DNA from 2 places in the Blautia sp. MSK20_18 genome. Region 1 is predicted to be linked to the other one. Evidence: predicted binding sites of a transcription regulator. Region 1 holds the regulator's gene; the other holds the start of a gene.
What was found. Region 1 encodes Rex, which represses fermentation and respiration genes when NADH is low (regulators of the CRP and FNR family bind a similar motif). Its sites were predicted from a motif close to ATTGTTAANTANTTAACAAT; they were not measured.
Positions count from the first base shown of each region.

Region 2: a site for Rex is predicted at 7,124-7,143, ahead of pckA (phosphoenolpyruvate carboxykinase (ATP)). Genes of this name have one in related genera too.

Region 1 covers NZ_JAJCGR010000003.1:151,987-161,554, forward strand. The annotation lists gene LI091_RS03280 (NAD(P)H-hydrate dehydratase) at 1-1,010, opposite strand, end outside; gene LI091_RS03285 (redox-sensing transcriptional repressor Rex) at 1,072-1,719, opposite strand; gene abc-f (ribosomal protection-like ABC-F family protein) at 1,934-3,850, shown strand; gene LI091_RS03295 (pyridoxamine kinase) at 3,881-4,747, opposite strand; gene pdxR (MocR-like pyridoxine biosynthesis transcription factor PdxR) at 4,840-6,156, shown strand; gene LI091_RS03305 (precorrin-8X methylmutase) at 6,153-6,794, opposite strand; gene LI091_RS03310 (cobyric acid synthase) at 6,797-8,317, opposite strand; gene cobD (threonine-phosphate decarboxylase CobD) at 8,302-9,354, opposite strand; gene cbiB (adenosylcobinamide-phosphate synthase CbiB) at 9,382-9,568, opposite strand, start outside.
Region 2 covers NZ_JAJCGR010000014.1:61,060-70,627, reverse strand. The annotation lists gene LI091_RS09715 (PTS transporter subunit IIABC) at 1-2,000, shown strand, start outside; gene LI091_RS09710 (PRD domain-containing protein) at 2,240-3,067, shown strand; gene LI091_RS09705 (LysR family transcriptional regulator) at 3,096-3,974, opposite strand; gene LI091_RS09700 (YoaK family protein) at 4,141-4,788, shown strand; gene LI091_RS09695 (DUF4866 domain-containing protein) at 4,804-5,559, shown strand; gene LI091_RS09690 (threonine/serine ThrE exporter family protein) at 5,655-6,953, opposite strand; gene pckA (phosphoenolpyruvate carboxykinase (ATP)) at 7,305-8,909, shown strand; NiCo riboswitch at 9,206-9,386, shown strand.

The DNA.
Region 1 (9,568 bases):
GGCTTTTTCTCCCGGGCAGCCGCCGTGAGAAACCACTGTTCTCTCTCACGGCTGGCCACTGATGTTCCAAGTCCCGGTCCGATCACGATCACATCACACCAGGATAGAAGCTGTTCATTGGATTCCTGATCAAAGCGGCTGCAGACCATAGCCTCCGGAAGGAGTATCTGCAGTGGGATCCTGTTGGCTTCCACAGTCTGGATCTTTACCATTCCCGCACCGGCACGAAGTGCTGCACTGGCGCTTAAATAAGCGGCTCCGCACATTCCCTCACTTCCGGTCACAAAGAGCACTTTTCCGAAGGTACCCTTGTTTCCGCCGGGATCACGTTCCGGAAACAGCTTCAGATCTTTATTTTCCAGACAGGCGGCAGATGCAGTCACAGCTTCCTGCTCATAGATCCCGATATCGGCGGTAACGATCCTTCCTGCATACAGTCTTCCCGGATAAAAGCAAAGACCTCTTTTCCGGTAGGCAAATGTGACAGTCAGATCGGCGCTGAAGGCAATTCCCATTTCCAGGCCAGTATCTCCGTTCACTCCTGACGGGATGTCAACTGCGATCTTTTTGGCCCTCGCACTGTTCATCTCATGGATGATATCAGCATAATGCCCCTCGATCGGACGCGTCAGGCCTACCCCAAACACGGCATCTACTATAGTAGTATATTCACTCCACTGCGGGTTATTCACCTCCGGGACACGATAACCGGAAGCAATCTTATACTGAAGAGCTGTCTCTCTGGTCATTTTATCTTTGTTTCCGACCATATAAAACTCTACCCGGATCCCCTTCAGATGGAACAATCTGGCAACAGCGATACCGTCACCGCCATTGTTTCCGCTTCCGCAGACTACCAGGATCCTTTCGTCCTTCTGGAGATACTTTTCTGTTTCCTCTACCACCTTCAGTGCTGCCCGCTCCATCAGAACCTCGGAGGGAACTCCGATCTCACGGATCGTTGTGGAGTCCAGATCCTTCATTTCTTTGCAGGTAACAAGCTTCTTCATTCTGTCTTCTGCCTCCCCTCTGTCATAGAGAAAGCTGCCGTTTCCGGCAGCTTAACAATTCTTACTTATCCACATGTTCCTGCCTGTATTTGCTGAGATTATAAGACAGTGTCATCAGACTCTCGGAAAGATGAACGTTCTCTACGATCACATCATCCGGTGTCTCAAGATCAAGATGTGCAAAATTCCAGATTGCCTTGATCCCGTTCTCCACCAGAATATCTGCCATTTCCTTGGCTTTATTCTTGGGAAGTGTCAGGATCGCGATCTCCACGTTATTCTCTCTCAGGAAAAACGGAAGCTCACTGAGCATCTGGATCTCAAGTCCACGGACTGCGATGCCCTCAAGCACAGGATTTACGTCAAAGATACCAACCAGCCTGAACCCGCGCTTCTCAAAATCCACATAATTGGCAAGTGCCTGTCCCAGATTACCGGCACCCAGGATGATCATCGGATGAACGGTATCTAGTCCCAGGATCTTACCGATCTCTGTATAAAGATAGTGTACATTATAGCCATACCCCTGCTGCCCAAAACCGCCGAAATTATTAAGATCCTGACGGATCTGAGAAGCTGTGGTATGCATCTTCTTACTTAACTCATTGGAAGAAATACGTTCTACATTGTCTTCCATCAGCTCTCCTAAGTAGCGGTAATAGCGTGGCAGACGCTTAATCACCGCTTTCGAGATTTGTTTTGTCTCCACGATAGTTTTCCTCCTTACCTTACACTAGGTTAATTATAACGAATTGACATTTTCCTGTCAATTAAAGTTGTCTATTCTGTACAAATTTCTTTATAATTTTTCTAATAATTGATTTTTTCTTTGAAATCCCGGCAGTTTCCGTTATAATAGGTGGAGGATTTTTCCCTGTTCAGGCATAAACAGGGGTGATTCTTTATACAGGAGGACAGTTTTTATGATTTTATCATGTCAGAATATATGCAAGGCCTTTGGCGAAAAAGTAATTTTAAATGATGCATCCTTTCACATTGAAGACCGTGAAAAGGCTGCTCTGATCGGATGCAACGGTGCAGGAAAGACCACACTGCTGCGGATCATCATGCAGGAGCTTTCTGCTGATTCCGGTACCGTGGTGCTTGCCCGGGATAAAAATATCGGCTATCTTGCCCAGTACCAGGATATCCACGGACATCATACCATCTACGAGGAGCTTCTTACCACCAAGCAGCACATCATCGATATGGAACGCCGTATCCGCAATATGGAACAGGAAATGAACACGGTGACCGGTGATGAGCTGAACCGTCTGATGGAAACCTATACCCGCCTGACCCATCAGTTTGAGCTGGAGAACGGATACGCTTACAAAAGTGAGCTGACCGGTGTCTTAAAGGGTCTCGGCTTCACGGAGGAAGATTATGACAAGCAGATCGAAACTCTTTCCGGCGGTCAGAAAACCCGCGTGGCGCTGGGCAAGATGCTTCTTTCCAAGCCGGATATCCTGCTTCTGGATGAGCCAACCAATCACCTGGATATGGAAAGCATCTCCTGGCTGGAAACTTATCTTCTGAATTATCCGGGAGCTGTTTTTATCGTCTCCCATGACCGTTATTTTCTGGATAAGGTAGTCACCAAGGTCATTGAGATCGAAGCCGGACAGACCCGCGTATACAGCGGCAACTACTCTGCCTATGCTCTCAAGAAGGCTCAGCTTCGTGATGCACAGTACAAGGCATACTTAAATCAGCAGCGGGATATCAAGCATCAGGAAGCCGTTATCGCCAAGCTGAAATCCTTTAACCGTGAAAAATCCATCAAGCGTGCGGAAAGCCGTGAAAAAATGCTGGACCGTGTACAGAGGATCGAAAAGCCTCTTGAGCTCCAGGACCGGATGCGTATCTCGCTGGAACCACGGGTGTTAAGCGGAAACGATGTGCTCCACGTGGAAGCGCTTTCCAAGGCCTTTCCGGGACAGACCCTGTTCTCCGATATCTCCTTTGATATCAAACGCGGCGAGCGTGTGGCACTGATCGGAAACAACGGAACCGGAAAGACCACCATGCTGAAGATCATCAACGGTCTTATTGAGGCAGATGCCGGCAAATTTTCCCTTGGTTCCAAGGTGCAGATCGGTTATTACGATCAGGAACATCATGTTCTGCATATGGACAAGACGATTTTCCAGGAGATCTCCGATACTTATCCGACTCTCACAGAGACCGAGATCCGAAATATGCTTGCTGCATTTCTCTTTACCGGAGATGATGTTTTCAAGGAAATCTCCGCACTTTCCGGTGGAGAAAGAGGCCGTGTTTCCCTTGCAAAGCTGATGCTTTCCGAAGCCAACTTCCTGATCCTTGACGAGCCTACCAACCATCTGGATATTGCTTCCAAGGAGATCTTGGAGGAAGCACTAGTCAGCTACACCGGTACAGTCCTTTATGTATCCCATGACCGTTACTTTATCAATCAGACTGCGACCAGGATCATGGAGCTGACAAACCAAGCAGTGGTAAATTACATCGGTGATTATGATTACTATCTGGAAAAGAAGGAGGAGCTGACCAGTACCTATGCACCGGGAAGCACTTCTCCGGAGGCACCTGCCGAAGAAAAATCGGTTTCCGAGAACAAGCTTTCCTGGCAGCAGATGAAGGAAGAACAGGCAAAGAAACGAAAACGGGAAGCCGAGCTGAAAAAAGTCGAAGCCCGTATCGAAGAGCTGGAAACAAGAGACAGCGAGATCGACGAGACTATGGTCCTTCCGGATGTCTGCACCAATGTAGCGGAATGTACAAAGCTGAGCCGCGAAAAAGCAGCCATCGCTGAAGAACTGGAAGAGCTTTATGAAAAATGGGAAGAGCTGGCCTGACGGTCAGCTCTTTTTTATCCCCTTATGTTTTTATGGAAGCAGCATGCCGAGATGCTGTTCAAAGCATACACCATCGTTACGGTCTGTTCCTTCCTCCACCGCATCCCGGATCGATGCCGAGATAAAATCCACGGCCAGCTCTGCACAGGTTTTCATGGAATATCTTTTTACCAGCCCTGCACTTAGCACGGATGCAAAAAGATCTCCTGTCCCGGAATAGCTTCCGCCGGATTTCTCTGCGAATACCCAGGAGCTGTTTCCGTTTTCCAGGACAAGATTCCCCATTTTCAGAGGCTGCCCCTCCTCCCTGTGATCCACTCCGGTGATCACAACGGCAGGAAGTGAAAATTTCCGGGCAAGTCCGCACCCGATCTCCCGGATCTCTTCCATCCGCCGGGACTCTGATGCCTTTTGCAGTTCCTTCCAGATATCCTCCATTTTTTCTTTTCCGTAGAGAAGAAGGAGGGCTTCCGTAAGGTTCGGTGTGATCACATAGGAACGACGTGTCAGTTCGCAGAACCGGCTGCGGAGCTCTTCTGTATAGATCGGATAAACCGCGCCGTCATCCCCCATCACCGGATCTGTAAGGATCAGAGTATCCTTCCCTGCAAACGCATCCATAAATTTCAGGATCCTGTCTGCCTGCTTATCATCAGAAAGAAATCCAGTATAGATCCCATCCGGGAAAAATCCTCTTTTTTTCCACTGCTCCATATATGGTTCCATATGCTCTGTGAAATCCTCACAGAAATAACTTTCATAACCGGTCTGGTTGCTTAAAACAGCGGTGGGAAGTGGACACGCCTGGACCCCCATCACCGAGATCACCGGGATCGCTGCTGTCAGTGAACATTTCCCCAGCCCGGAAAGATCATTGATCACTGCTATTTTTTTCATGGTAATTCTCCAGTCTTGAGTTTTTTTCTGTAATATTATAGAATGAACTGTCAGGTTTACGCAATCATTTTTGGAAGGAAATCATCATACTTATGTTAAATATATCTGCAGAACACAAAAAAGAACACCTTTATCTGGAGGTTTACCACTATTATCGGAAGCTGATCCTGGAAGGCCGTCTCCTTCCCGGAAGCAAAATGCCCTCCCTCCGCAAATGCGCCCAGGAGCTGAAGCTAAGCCGTACCACCATCGAAAATGCCTATCTTCTGCTGGCAGCAGACGGCTATATCATCGCCAGGGCACAGAGCGGCTATTATGTCACCGGCATTGCTTCCAAGCAGCATCTGCTTACCCCCGAAAAACAGGATAAGGATATCACGCCCTGCCTTTATGATTTTGCCTCTTCCGGTGTTGACCGGGAAAGCTTCCGTTTTGATCTGTGGCAGCGTTACATCAAAAGCGCCCTCCGCCAGGGCGACCGTATGCTTTCTTATGGCGAACCCCAGGGCGAAAGCGATTTCCGGGAGGTTCTCGCAGACTATATCCGGGAACGCAGAAATGTGATCTGCTCCCCGGATGACATTGTAGTAGGGGCCGGTCTCCAGCCCCTTCTCCAGATCCTCTGCCCTCTGATCCATGAACGGAAAACCGTTTCGTTCCCCACACCGTCCTTCACCACATGCAGCACCATCTTTCAGGATTACGGCTTTGATGTCCATTACCGGGACAAAAGCTGCGATGTGATCTATGTTTCTCCTGCTCACATGACGAAATGGGGCGAGATCATGCCGGTAAAACGACGCCTGGAGCTGATCCGTCATGCAGAGATCAATGACCATCTGATCATTGAGGATGATTTCGAAAACGAATTTGTTTATTTCCAGAAGCCGACGCCTTCACTTTTCGGTCTTGCAGGTGGTGAAAACGTTGTCTATATCGGTTCCTTTTCCAGGCTGCTGCTGCCCTCCATCCGTGTCAGCTTCATGGTACTGCCACGCTCTCTCCGGGAAAAATATACAAAAAAAGCAGCCTTTTATAATCAGACTGCTTCCAAGGCAGAACAGATCGCACTCTGCCAGTTTATCCGCGACGGGCATCTGGCTTCCCAGACAAGAAAGCTCCGCCGCCTTTATTCCCAGAAGCTGAAGGCTCTTTCCCAGGCTGTCAGGGAAACCTTCGGCCAGGACTGCCAGATCCAAACAGGAGCCGCAGGAACCAGCCTTGCCCTTACTCTCCCCTGTTCTCTCACAGGCAGTGAACTGACAGACAGAGCCCGGAACCATGGTCTGGGACTGGAGGTTCTCAGAGAAAACGGAGCCGAGGTCACCTTGGTCCTCTCCTGCTCCTCCATTCCATCCAAGGATTTTCTGCCTGCCTGTCAGCTTCTGAAGGAGGTTACCGGCTCCTAATCTCTCCGGTTATCGATCATGTAGAGCAGGGCATTTACAATGCACGCAGCGATGTTGCTTCCACCCTTGCGTCCCTTTGCCACAATATAAGGCACATCTGCGTGCATGATCAGCTCCTTGGACTGCACAACATTCACAAAGCCTACCGGCACACCGATGATCAGCTCAGGAGAAAGCTTTCCGTTCTCAATAAGCTCATAAAGACGTACCAGTGCGGTAGGTGCGTTTCCAATGGCAAAGATCAGCTTTTTATCCATCTCTGCTGCCTTGTCCATGCTGGCTGTGGCTCTGGTAGTCCCGTTCTTTTTTGCAAGGGCTGCCACATCCTCATCGGACATGAAGCAGTAAGCCTCACCGCCGTAGCGGGCAAGTGCACGCTTGTTGATCCCAGCCTTTGCCATCTGGGTATCTGTGACGATGCAGGCGCCATTGCGGATGGCGTCCATGGCCATCTCCACTGCCCCCTCCGAGAAGCAGAGATTTTTTGCATAATCAAAATCTGCGCTTGTGTGGATGCAGCGTTTTACGATCAGCTCTGTTCCCGGAATCAGGGGAGTATCCCCCAGCTCTTCTGTGATGATCTCAAAGCTTCTTTTTTCGATCTCCATGGGTTTTACATTTTCAAGCTCAACTTTCATTTCTATTCTTCCTCCGTAATCCCGTTTTCCAGTATCTCATAGATTTTTTTCATATCCAGATGCTTCCGCAGCTCTGCAGCCAGGATATCATACTGCTGTTCCTTAAATGCCGCAAAATCCACGCCTGTCATATTTTCCACATCAATACCTTTTTTCTCGCCGATCACGCGGATGATCGCCTCTGCAGATGCTTCCTTATCGAAAACGCCGTGGATATAGGTTCCGCACACATTTCCCGCAAAAGCACCCTCTTCTTTTTTCTTACCGCTGACGCTGTCTGTGATCTTCGTGGCTGTTCCTGCATTGTCCTTCAGGATGCTTTCGCCCATATGGATCTCATAGCCCTCGATCTCCGCACCGGAAAGAGGAGCAAACACACCGGACAGCTGACCGAAATGCCCCTGCACCCTGGTCCTGGTTTTCTTTTCGGCAAATACCGTTTCCATGGGAAGAAGTCCCATTCCTTTCATGGAACCGCCATTTTCAACGCCATGAGGATCGCTTAAGGTCTCGCCCAGCATCTGATAGCCACCGCAGACACCAAAGATCAGCTTGCCTCTGGAGGCTTCCTTGAGAACCGCTGCCTCCATTCCGCTTTCCCGCATCCATATCAGATCACCCATGGTGTTCTTGGTTCCAGGAAGGATGATCATGTCCGGAGAGTGAAGATCTCTCGGGTGTTTTACATAGCGGAGAGAAACTCCGGGAATGCTCTCAAAAGGATTAAAATCCGTAAAGTTGGAGATCCTTGGTGTACGGACCACTGCGATATCAATGACACCGGCTTCCTGCTTCCGGTCAAAACGCTCCGTCAGGCTGTCCTCATCCTCCACCTGGATATCCAGATAAGGCGCCACCCCCACCACCGGGATCCCGCTTCTTTCCTCAAGCATGACAACACCAGGGTCCAGAATAGTCTTATCTCCGCGGAATTTGTTGATGATCAGCCCCTTTACCATAGCCTTCTCATCGTCCTCCAGAAGCTCCACCGTACCGATCAACTGGGCAAAAACACCTCCACGGTCAATATCTCCCACAAGAAGGACCGGTGCCTTGGCCATCTTTGCCATACCCATATTTACAATATCCTCATCCTTGAGATTGATCTCGGCAGGACTTCCCGCACCTTCGATGACAATGATATCGTTTTCCGCTGCAAGAGCGTTGTACGCCTTCATCACATCCGGGACCAGGGTCTTCTTATATTTGAAATAATCCCTGGCACTCATGGTTCCAAGAACCTCTCCGTTTACGATCACCTGGGATCCTACATCATTGGTAGGCTTCAGAAGGATCGGATTCATCAGGACAGACGGCCGGATCCCGGCTGCCTCTGCCTGCATGACCTGGGCCCGTCCCATCTCAAGACCATCCTCTGTGATAAAGGAATTCAGCGCCATATTTTGTGATTTAAAAGGAGCCACACGATATCCATCCTGCTTAAAGATCCTGCAAAGTCCCGCAGCCAGCAGGCTTTTTCCGGCATTGGACATGGTTCCCTGTACCATTATTGCTTTTGCCATAATATACCTCCCTCAAGTACTTCGATCAGTTTTACATTTTCTTCATGGCGCTTTACCGCGATCCGATAATACCCCTTTGTAAGTCCCGGATAATTGCTGCAGTCACGGATCAGGATCCGCTTGCGCAGACAGAAGTCAAAGAGCTCCTCCGGTCCTTTAAAGAAAATATAATTTGCTTCCGACGGAAATACTTTATACCCAATGCGGACCAGCTCATCCTTCAGCCACTGTGCCTCCCGAAAAACAAGCTGTCTTCCCTCCTCTACATATTCCGTCTCTGTAAGTGCCTGGAGCCCGGCTGCCTGGGCCATGGTGGAAACATTCCATGGCTGAACGCAGAGCTCCATCCTTTCCATCAGCTTTCTGTCAGAACAGAGGCCATAGCCCAGCCGCACACCGGCCATGGCATATCTTTTTGTAAATGCTTTCAGGATAAAAAGATTATTGAACCCGGAAAGAGAACGCTTCAGAGAATACTCTTCCGGTTCCTTTACAAAATCAAGGAAACATTCATCTACCACCAGCAGGATATCCAGCTTTCTGCATTTTTCCAGGATCCTTTTCAGAAGCCTGTGGGGGATCAGCATGCCGGTAGGATTGTTGGGGTTACATAAGAAAGCCATATCCAGTCCCTTATGGAGGATATCCAGATATGCTTCACTGAGCACAAAACCGTCATTTTCCGTCAGCATGTAATATTCCAGCTCACAGCCAGTGCTGGCCAGAGCCTGTCCGTATTCCGCAAAAGTAGGCGCCGGGATCAGAGCCCGCTTTGGCTTTACTGCATGACAGAGCGTAAAGATCACTTCTGCTGCTCCGTTACCGCATATTACCTCTTCCGCTTTTACCCCTTCCGATTCTGCGATCCTTTCCCTGAGAACGCCGCATCCCACCTGGGGATACTGTGCAATATGATCCAGACTGTGGATAATGGCCTGCTTCACACTTTCCGGTGTTCCCAAAGGATTCAGATTTGCCGAAAAATCCAGGCAGTCTTTATGTTTATATACGTCTCCTCCATGTATGTGTTTTGTCATTGGTCATTCTCCTGTCTGTATTTATTGTTACCTTAATAACCCGAACCGGATCCCCGCACTGAGCAGTCCAAATACAACCACACCCAGTATGGATGCCGCGTACATCAGCCGGTTAGCCCTTTTGATATCTTCCGGCTCCACCGGGCGGATCGGATCCCCGATCGTGGGTTTTTCATATAATTTCCCGAAATAATATGCATTTCCCGCAAGCTGT
Region 2 (9,568 bases), on a different contig from region 1:
TCGGTATGGCAAAAAAAGAGAAAGAGGTAGCAGCTCTTTCCGCACTGATCGCTTACTTCGTTATGAACGTAGCCATCAACGGTATGCTGGTAGTAAATGACAAGATCACAGCAGACGGACAGATCGCAAAAAGCGTTCTGGAAGGTACTGTAACTTCTGTCTGCGGCATTCAGTCTTTGCAGATGGGTGTGTTTGGCGGTATTATCGTCGGCCTTGGTGTTGCGGCTCTGCACAACCGTTTTCATAAGATCGTGCTTCCAAACGCACTTTCCTTCTTCGGTGGTTCCAGATTTGTGCCCATCATTTCCACCATTGTATATATGTTTGTGGGAATCCTGATGTATTTCGTATGGCCGGCAGTCCAGAACGGTATTTATGCTCTGGGCGGTCTTGTAACAGGCAGCGGCTATGTCGGAACCCTGATCTTCGGTATTATCAAACGCGCGCTGATCCCATTCGGACTTCATCACGTATTTTATATGCCATTCTGGCAGACAGCCGTTGGCGGGACTATGGAGGTTGCAGGCCAGATGGTACAGGGCGGACAGAACATCTTTTTCGCCCAGCTTGCAGATTCCGCAAATGTAGCGCATTTCAGTGCTGATGCAACAAGATATTTTTCCGGAGAGTTCATTTTCATGATCTTCGGTCTTCCGGGAGCAGCTCTTGCCATGTACCGCTGTGCAAAGCCTGAGAAGAAAAAAGCAGCAGGCGGACTTCTTCTTTCCGCAGCCCTTGCATGTATGCTTACAGGAATCACAGAGCCACTGGAGTTCTCTTTCCTGTTTGTAGCTCCTGCATTGTTTGCGGTACAGGTTGTTCTTGCAGGTGCGGCTTATATGATCGCACATATGCTGAACATTGCAGTAGGACTTACCTTTTCCGGCGGTTTCCTTGATCTGTTCCTGTTCGGGATCCTTCAGGGAAATGCAAAGACAAGCTGGCTCAGGATTATCCCGGTAGGTATCATTTACTTTATTCTCTATTATGTGATCTTCACCTTCCTGATCAAAAAGTTCAACTTCAAGACTCCGGGACGTGAGGATGACGACACAGAAACAAAGCTTTACACAAAAGCAGATGTCAATGCGAGAAAAGAAGCCGGAAAAGCCGGTGAAGCAGCAGGAAGTACATCTGCAGACCCGGTAAGTGAAGTCATCACAGCCGGCCTTGGAGGAAAGAAAAACATCAGCGATGTGGACTGCTGTGCAACAAGACTCCGTATCACCGTCCATGATGCAGCAAGAGTCAACGACGACATTCTGAAAACAACAGGCTCCAGAGGAATCGTGAAAAAAGGCCAGGGCGTGCAGATCATCTACGGTCCCCAGGTAACTGTGATCAAATCCAAGCTGGAGGATTATCTGGAGACAGCGCCGAATGAATATTTTGAAGGTGCAAATGAGAAAGAAACAGACAATGCGGAAAATCAGGCTCAGTCTGATACAGAGTGTACAGCAGAAAGTACAGGTGAGGCTGCTCAGAACACAGCTCCGACATCCGAAGCCAACACGCAGCCGGAGAAAAAGATTCTCAGAACAGCGATTGTCTACAGCCCGGTAACCGGTATCGCTGCAGACCTTTCCACAGCGCCGGATGAAGGCTTTGCGGAAGGAATGATGGGAGAGGGTGCTGTAGTCACACCGAAGGACCCGGTGATCTGTGCTCCGGAAGACGGCGAGGTAGAGTTTATTTTTGACACAAAGCATGCCATCGGATTCCAGACAGATACAGATCTTCCTATACTCCTCCATATCGGCATTGACACTGTAAAGCTGGAAGGAAAAGGCTTCGAGATCCTGGTAGAGCAGGGACAGCATGTAAAAAAAGGCGAGCCGTTGATGAAGATTGACATCCCGTATCTTACAGAAAACGCTCCGTCCTTATGTTCTCCGATTCTTTGCACAGAGATCGAGGATAATCAGAGAGTACGCCTTCTTGCCAATGGAGAGATCAAGGCAGGAGAGCCGCTGTTCGCAGTAGAGACTGTGGAAGAATAGGGAATTTTTCAGCAATAATATAGAGGATTGGTTTTGTGAAAAGCGCGCCTAATGCCCGGGCGCGCTTTTCCTGTGGCAAAGAAAATAACTGTCTGTCAGAAGGACTTTACACAAAAGAAAGATTCTGTTACGATAAAGAAAATCAACAGCTGCAGACAAAAATGTCGACTGAAAATCCGGGGCAGACAGTGGTGGAATGTGGAAAAGCGGCAGGATATATAAAAATGGTGGGGAAAAAGATGTACAGAGTGAGCAAGGTATTGAACAATAACGGCATCATTGCCATAAATATGGAAGAAAACCAGGAATATGTACTTCTGGGAAAAGGTGTGGGATTTGGAAAGAAGGTCAGCCAGCGTTTTGAGGCTCCGGCAGACTGTACCATTTACAGGCTGGCTCAGGAGACAGAACGTGGCTCAGCAAAAGAACTGGCAAAGAGCGTAGCACCGGAATTTCTGGAGATTGCAGATGAAATATTGAGAGAAGCTGAGAAGACCTTTGGGGATACCATAGACAGAAGGATCCTGTTTCCCCTTGCTGATCATATTTCCTTTGCAGTGGGACGTATCCGGAATCATGAGCAGATCAGCAATCCCCTGACGGATGATATCAAGGTGCTTTTTTACAGTGAATTCAAGGTGGCGGAGGTATTGAAGAAGATCTTGAAGGAGCGGATGGATATTGAGATCGACGAGCATGAGGTGGGATATGTGGCACTTCATATTCACTCAGCACTTGGAGATGAAAAGGTGTCTGTTGCCATGCAGACAGCAAGAACGGTACGGGAATGTATCGCCATGATTGAGATGGCCACAGGAAGAAAGATCGATGTGATCTCCCTGTCCTACAACCGTATGATGAACCATATCAAATATATGGTAGCCCGTGTCTCCACAGGGGAGACACTGAAGCTGGATATGAATGAATATATAGAAGAAAAATATCCGGAATCCTACAGGATCGCAGAGGATGTCTGCGAGAGCCTGGGCAAAAGCCTTGGGAAAAAGCTGGACCCTATCGAGATCGGTTATCTTGCCATGCATATTGAGCGGACAGTAGAGCAATAAATATAAATGGCTGATCCGCCTCAGGGATTTACACAATAAATTCAATGGCTTTTTTGACAGCAGTACTCATGGTAGTACTGCTGTTTGTGACTAGGCAGACTTCCCTCTGGGGGAGTGGCTCTTTAAGCTGAAGGGCAAAAATCTTCCCGTCATTGATCACTTCCCGGGCAAGGGGTTCCGGGTAAAAGCCGATTCCCAGATTATGGACGATCATGGGAAGGACCTGGTCTGTAGTTGCTGCCTCTATGTCAGGATGAAAAGAAACACGGTTTTCCATAAAGTAATTCATATACATTTCTCTGGTGCTGGTCCCTTCCGCAAGACCTACAAAGGGCAGATCCTGAAGCTCATGGATGCTGATAGGGGCAGTAGCCAGATCCTTATATTTGCTTCCGCATGCAAGGATCTCCCGGTAACGCAGGAGACTTTTTTTCTGTAAAGGCTTGCGGATGGAGATCGGAGTGGTGACAATAGCGAAATCCACCGCATAATTTTTCAGTGCCTGTACAGCCTGTGGAGTAGAATGGTTAAAGAGGCGCAGGCGAACATGGGGATATTGCTCGCGGAACAGCTCCAGCTTTTCCAGAAGGATCAGACGCAGGGCATTTTCGCTGGCGCCGATGGAAACCAGGCCATGCTCCAGCTCTCCGTTCTGGCGGATCTCCTCTTCGCCGATGGACAGCTGCTCAAAAGCCAGGGCAACGTGTTCATAAAGCTGGCGGCCTTCCGGTGTAAGTGCGATTCCCTTGTTGGAGCGGAGAAAGAGCGTACATTTCAGCTCCTGCTCCAGGTTGTTCATACAGCGGGTGATATTTGGCTGATTGTTGTGAAGAGCTCTTGCTGCCTTGGTAAAGCTCTTATACTGGGCTACATAATAAAAGATCCGGTAGTAGTCGTAAGTGATCATGTATTGTCTCCATCCTGTGATATGATTTTAATATGTTTACGATATTAATAATACTTTTTACATTTGCTTCTGAGCAAACTATAATACACCCGAGGAAAAAAATCAATGACAGGAGTGATTTAGAGTGGTTTCAGGAGGCAGAAAGCTGCAGAGCGCAGACCGGCAGATGTCAGAAGCTTTTATCACAAGTGTATTTCTGGCAATGTCCGGCGGATTTCAGGATGCCTACACATACTTTACAAGAGATGAGGTGTTTTCCAACGCCCAGACAGGCAACGTGGTTCTGATGAGCCAAAATTTTATGACAGGACAGTGGGGAGACGGTTTAAGGTATCTGTTTCCTATTTTAGCCTTTGCCATTGGTGTTGTAGCGGCGGAGCGGATCCAGAGTACCTTTAAATATGCAAAAAAACTTCACTGGAGGCAGATGATCCTGCTGATCGAGATCCTGATCCTTTTTGTTGTGGGATTTATGCCGGGAGAATTGGATATGCTGGCAACCGTACTGGTATCCTTTTCCTGCGCCATGCAGGTACAGACCTTCCGGAAGGTGGGCGGTTATTCCTATGCAAGCACTATGTGCATCGGAAATTTACGAAGCGGCACGGCGGCGTTGTCCGTGTATTGTCGTGAAAAACGTCCGGAACAGCTGAAGCAGGCTCTTTATTATTTCGGAATAATTTTCTTTTTTGCCATTGGAGCCGGTGGCGGAGGAAATCTGTCCATGAGGCTGGGGATCCCGGCAATCTGGGTATCGGATGTTTTGCTTCTGCTCAGCTTTATTCTGATGTTTTCCAGTAAACGTAAGAATTAGAAAGGGTGAGGACTTGTGGAAAACGACACATTATTTCCAAGAGAGGAAAAGGCGGAGCTTTTGTTCGAAAAGATTCTGAAGGATCCGGAGGCGTGCAGACGGCTGACAGAAACCTTCTATGAATCCATGGATGCGGATGCAGACATAGAATGCGGATATCTTCCTCCGGAAAAATTTGCTTATGCATTGCTGGACGCATATAAAAACCGTGATCTGACAGCTCTCCTTATGGCAATCTGCCAGAACAGTATGTTTGATCTTCTGCGAAATTCTTTTCTGGCACCGTTCAGGTTCAATGCAGATGGACAGGAGAATCCGGTATTTCTCACAGATGAAAAAGGAAATTTTCTGCGGGAAAAGGGAATCCATGTAAGTGACAGGGATTACGACCGATTTCGCAGGATATACAGGGAGAAGCAGGGCGTAAAGATGTATCTGGCGTATGGCTACCGGAAGCGCCATGCCTATGATGAAGATACCATGGAAGTAGAAGAGTACAAAATGGGCGAACATATCGGTGTGCTGCTGGTGTATGAGCTTCCGGACAGCGTAAAGGAAAAAGAAACGGAGGCACAGGCCTATGCGGCTGTATGGGATATCATGATGGCAATTCAGAAGAAGCTTCCAAGAGCTTTTGTGTATTATGGGCAGGATTCTGTGGAGGATGGTGGAAAACGTTATGACGGACTGGGCGTTTTTCTCCCCATCCATAAATTTGCGGACCGCCTGGAAAAAATGATCGGGATCGCTGATGAGATCGTAATGAAATAGAATGTACAAAAAAGGACTGCTTTTGTATTGCTCCGGTTATCAGAAGGATAGCTGATGACCGGAAGCTACAGAAAGCAGTCCTTTTTGTATGCCCATCAGGTGCAGTAGCGGAACATTTTGTCCGTAAGGATCCTGGCGAAAATAAGGCCCAGGGGAAGAGCAACGATGATCAGGATCGCAGCTGCAAACCAGGAGGCGGAAACATTCAGGGACATGATCCCCAGATTGTAGATCGCCCGGTAGAGATAAAGTCCGGGAACCATGATCACAATGGATGGTACGGTAATGGAAATCCTGGGATATCCCACTTTTGTTTTGAGGAGGGAGGCCAGAAGTCCGGCTGTCAGTGCTCCGAAAAAAGCCGCGGCAGCAGGTGGGAAACCGGCAAGATCAACAAGCTCCAGACGTAAAGTGTTGGACAGTGCGCCGATGAAGGCGGCAGCTGCGGCTAGACGGACAGGGCTGTTGAACATGACCGAAAAGCCGAATACCCCGCAGAAGCTTGCCAGAAGCCGGAACAGGATCCTCTGAGCTGCCGAAAGCTCCAGAGGCAGGAAATCCACAGGTTTCAGATGAAGAAGCAGTGCCATTAGCCAGGCAGAGACAGCAGCCACCATTACAACAATAATGGCGTAGGCCAGTCGTTCCAGACCGGAACGCATATCCAGCTTGGCAAGGTCGATCCCGCTTGTGATAAACGGAAAGCCCGGAATGATAAACAGCATGGAACAGATGTATCCGGCCTCATGCTGGACGGAAATGTGGAACAGAAGCTCTGCCAGTTTCAGGAAGCCTGCATATACAAGACAGGCAGAGGAAACAGAAACTGCAATGCACATAAACAGAGTAAAATGATGCTTGCCAAGCTTGCAGCGGATGGCGTTTCCGATGCCTGCGCCTGCAAAAGCCAGGATCATTTCCAGCGGGCCACCGCCCAGAAGAAAAGTAAATGCACCACAGGCCAGTGCAGAAGCCAGTCCCAAGGATGCAGGGGAATAAAGCCCGTGGATCCGCTCGATCTCATCTAACTGACTGTGCAGTGCTTCACCGCTCATATGGATACCCTCCGCAGGAAAATCACTGACAAAATGTTCCAGCCTGTTCAGTCTGGAAGTATTTACGCCGGTGGTAGTCAGACTAAGTGCATGGGAAAAACTGCTCTCACCGTCAAAGCAGGTGTAGCTTATAGACATCAGTCCGATATCTGCGGAACAGGTGATACCAAGTGCTTCTGACAATGTATTCATGGAACTCCGTACCCGCCAGGCACCGGTCCCACAGGAGAGAAGCATCATGCCTGTACGGCCGATCAGGGAAGCTTTTTCGGAAAGAGAAGCTTCGGTGATGGGCTGGCTGTTCCTGGCGCTTACGTAGTTGTGCCAGGGGATTTTCATATGATTACGTTTAACCGGAATATCTGACACAGAAATCACTTCTTTCTATATATTAAAATCATATAGTTGCTATTATAAATATATATAATAACTATAATCAGATATATTGTAGCCATTATTCTGAAAAAGTCAAGTATAGATGGAGTAAAATCTGACAGTACCAAAACGTCACTGTTAAAGATTTATCATTTTTTTGCGGAAAATGAATTTTTTTGGTTGCTTTTACGTACAATTTATGTATAATTGTGGATAGGGATGTTGGAATGACCAATTCCTATGGCAGGATGACAAAAACCTGCAGCAGTAGGTGGCTATCATAATTACTATTAAAGAAGAGAGGTAAATGTTAAGATGGCAAAAATCGATTTAACAAAGTATGGTATTACCGGAACAACTGAGATCGTGTACAATCCTTCCTACGAGACATTATTTGAGGAAGAGACCAAACCGGAGCTTGAAGGATTTGAGAAGGGTCAGGTCAGTGAGCTTGGTGCTGTCAATGTAATGACAGGTATCTACACAGGACGTTCTCCTAAAGACAAATATATCGTTATGGATGAGAACTCCAAGGACACAGTTTGGTGGACATCCGATGAGTACAAGAACGATAACCATCCGGCAACTCAGGAAGCATGGAATGCAGTTAAAGATCTTGCCAAGAAGGAGCTTTCCAACAAGAAACTTTTCGTAGTAGATGCATTCTGCGGAGCTAACAAAGACACACGTATGGCTATCCGTTTCATCGTTGAGGTTGCATGGCAGGCACACTTCGTAACAAACATGTTCATTCAGCCGACAGCTGAGGAGCTTGAGAACTTTGAGCCGGATTTCGTTGTTTACAACGCATCCAAGGCTAAAGTTGAGAACTACAAAGAGCTGGGTCTTAACTCTGAGACAGCTGTAATGTTCAACATTACAAGCCGTGAGCAGGTTATCGTTAATACATGGTACGGCGGAGAGATGAAGAAAGGTATGTTCTCCATGATGAACTACTATCTGCCGCTTAAGGGCATCGCTTCCATGCACTGCTCTGCAAACACAGACCTTAACGGAGAGAACACAGCAATCTTCTTCGGTCTTTCCGGAACAGGTAAAACAACACTTTCCACAGATCCTAAGCGTCTCCTGATCGGTGATGACGAGCACGGCTGGGATGACAACGGAGTATTCAACTTCGAGGGTGGATGCTACGCTAAGGTTATCAACCTTGACAAAGAGTCTGAGCCGGACATCTACAATGCGATCAAGAGAAACGCTCTTCTTGAGAACGTAACACTTGATAAAGATGGAAAGATCGACTTCGCTGACAAGAGCGTAACAGAGAACACACGTGTTTCCTACCCGATCAACCACATCGAGAACATCGTTCGCCCGGTATCTTCTGCACCGGCAGCGAAAGAAGTTATCTTCCTGTCCGCAGATGCATTCGGCGTACTTCCTCCAGTATCTATCCTGACACCGGAGCAGACACAGTACTACTTCCTTTCCGGATTCACAGCTAAACTTGCTGGTACAGAGCGTGGAATCACAGAGCCTACTCCTACATTCTCCGCTTGCTTCGGACAGGCATTTCTTGAGCTTCACCCGACAAAATATGCTGAGGAGCTCGTTAAGAAAATGGAGAAGAGCGGTGCGAAAGCATACCTCGTTAACACAGGATGGAACGGAACTGGAAAACGTATCTCCATCAAAGATACTCGTGGTATCATCGATGCTATCCTTGACGGATCTATTCTTAAAGCTCCGACAAAGAAGATCCCATTCTTCAACTTCGAGGTTCCGACAGAGCTTCCAGGCGTAGATCCTGCAATCCTTGACCCACGTGACACATATGCAGACGCTGCAGAGTGGGAGACAAAGGCTAAAGATCTTGCTGCAAGATTCGTTAAGAACTTTGTTAAATATGAAGGAAATGCTGCTGGTAAAGCACTCGTTGCTGCTGGCCCGCAGGCATAATCGATCATTCCAACTGAATACAGATCGTAGATTTGACCGGGAGTGGATTTATCCGCTCCCGGTTTTTTGACAAACAACTGAGGATCTATTATTTGATATAGAACTGTGCAGTGCGAAGCATGTTTCCAGACATGGAATAAACAGAAAGTTGAAGATATCTACCTGTAAAATAAAAAACTTTGGCTTGACTAACAGAGGGCATATGGTGTATCCTTTCTGAGAAGTTGAGCGGGAGACCCGTAAGACTGCAAAAATTCTCTTTGCACTGCATTACATTCGAACAGGATGCGAGATCAACAGTACAAACTGAGCAGGCGATGCTTTTCGGAATCGAAAATATTTATCGAAGGCATGGGGCCGGGCCGCAGGAAGCGGCAGCGGATATGGATTTAAACGTAATTGCAAAGAACCTGCATTCACGGAATATGAGGTGAAGCAGAATGTGACTTTGCTTTCAGACATATCTGCGGGACAGTGTATGTTTCGCAGGTATGTCTTTTTTACTGCAAAATATGGATGGAACAGAAGGTAGAAGCTGGGATATCCCTATACAGAAAAGAAAGAACACCGGCGGAAAATCGCACTGCAGCGAGTAGTGAAGGAACCGCCGGTTTTTTCACGGAAAATGTTGTGCCATAAGAAGAACCTGATCATATATT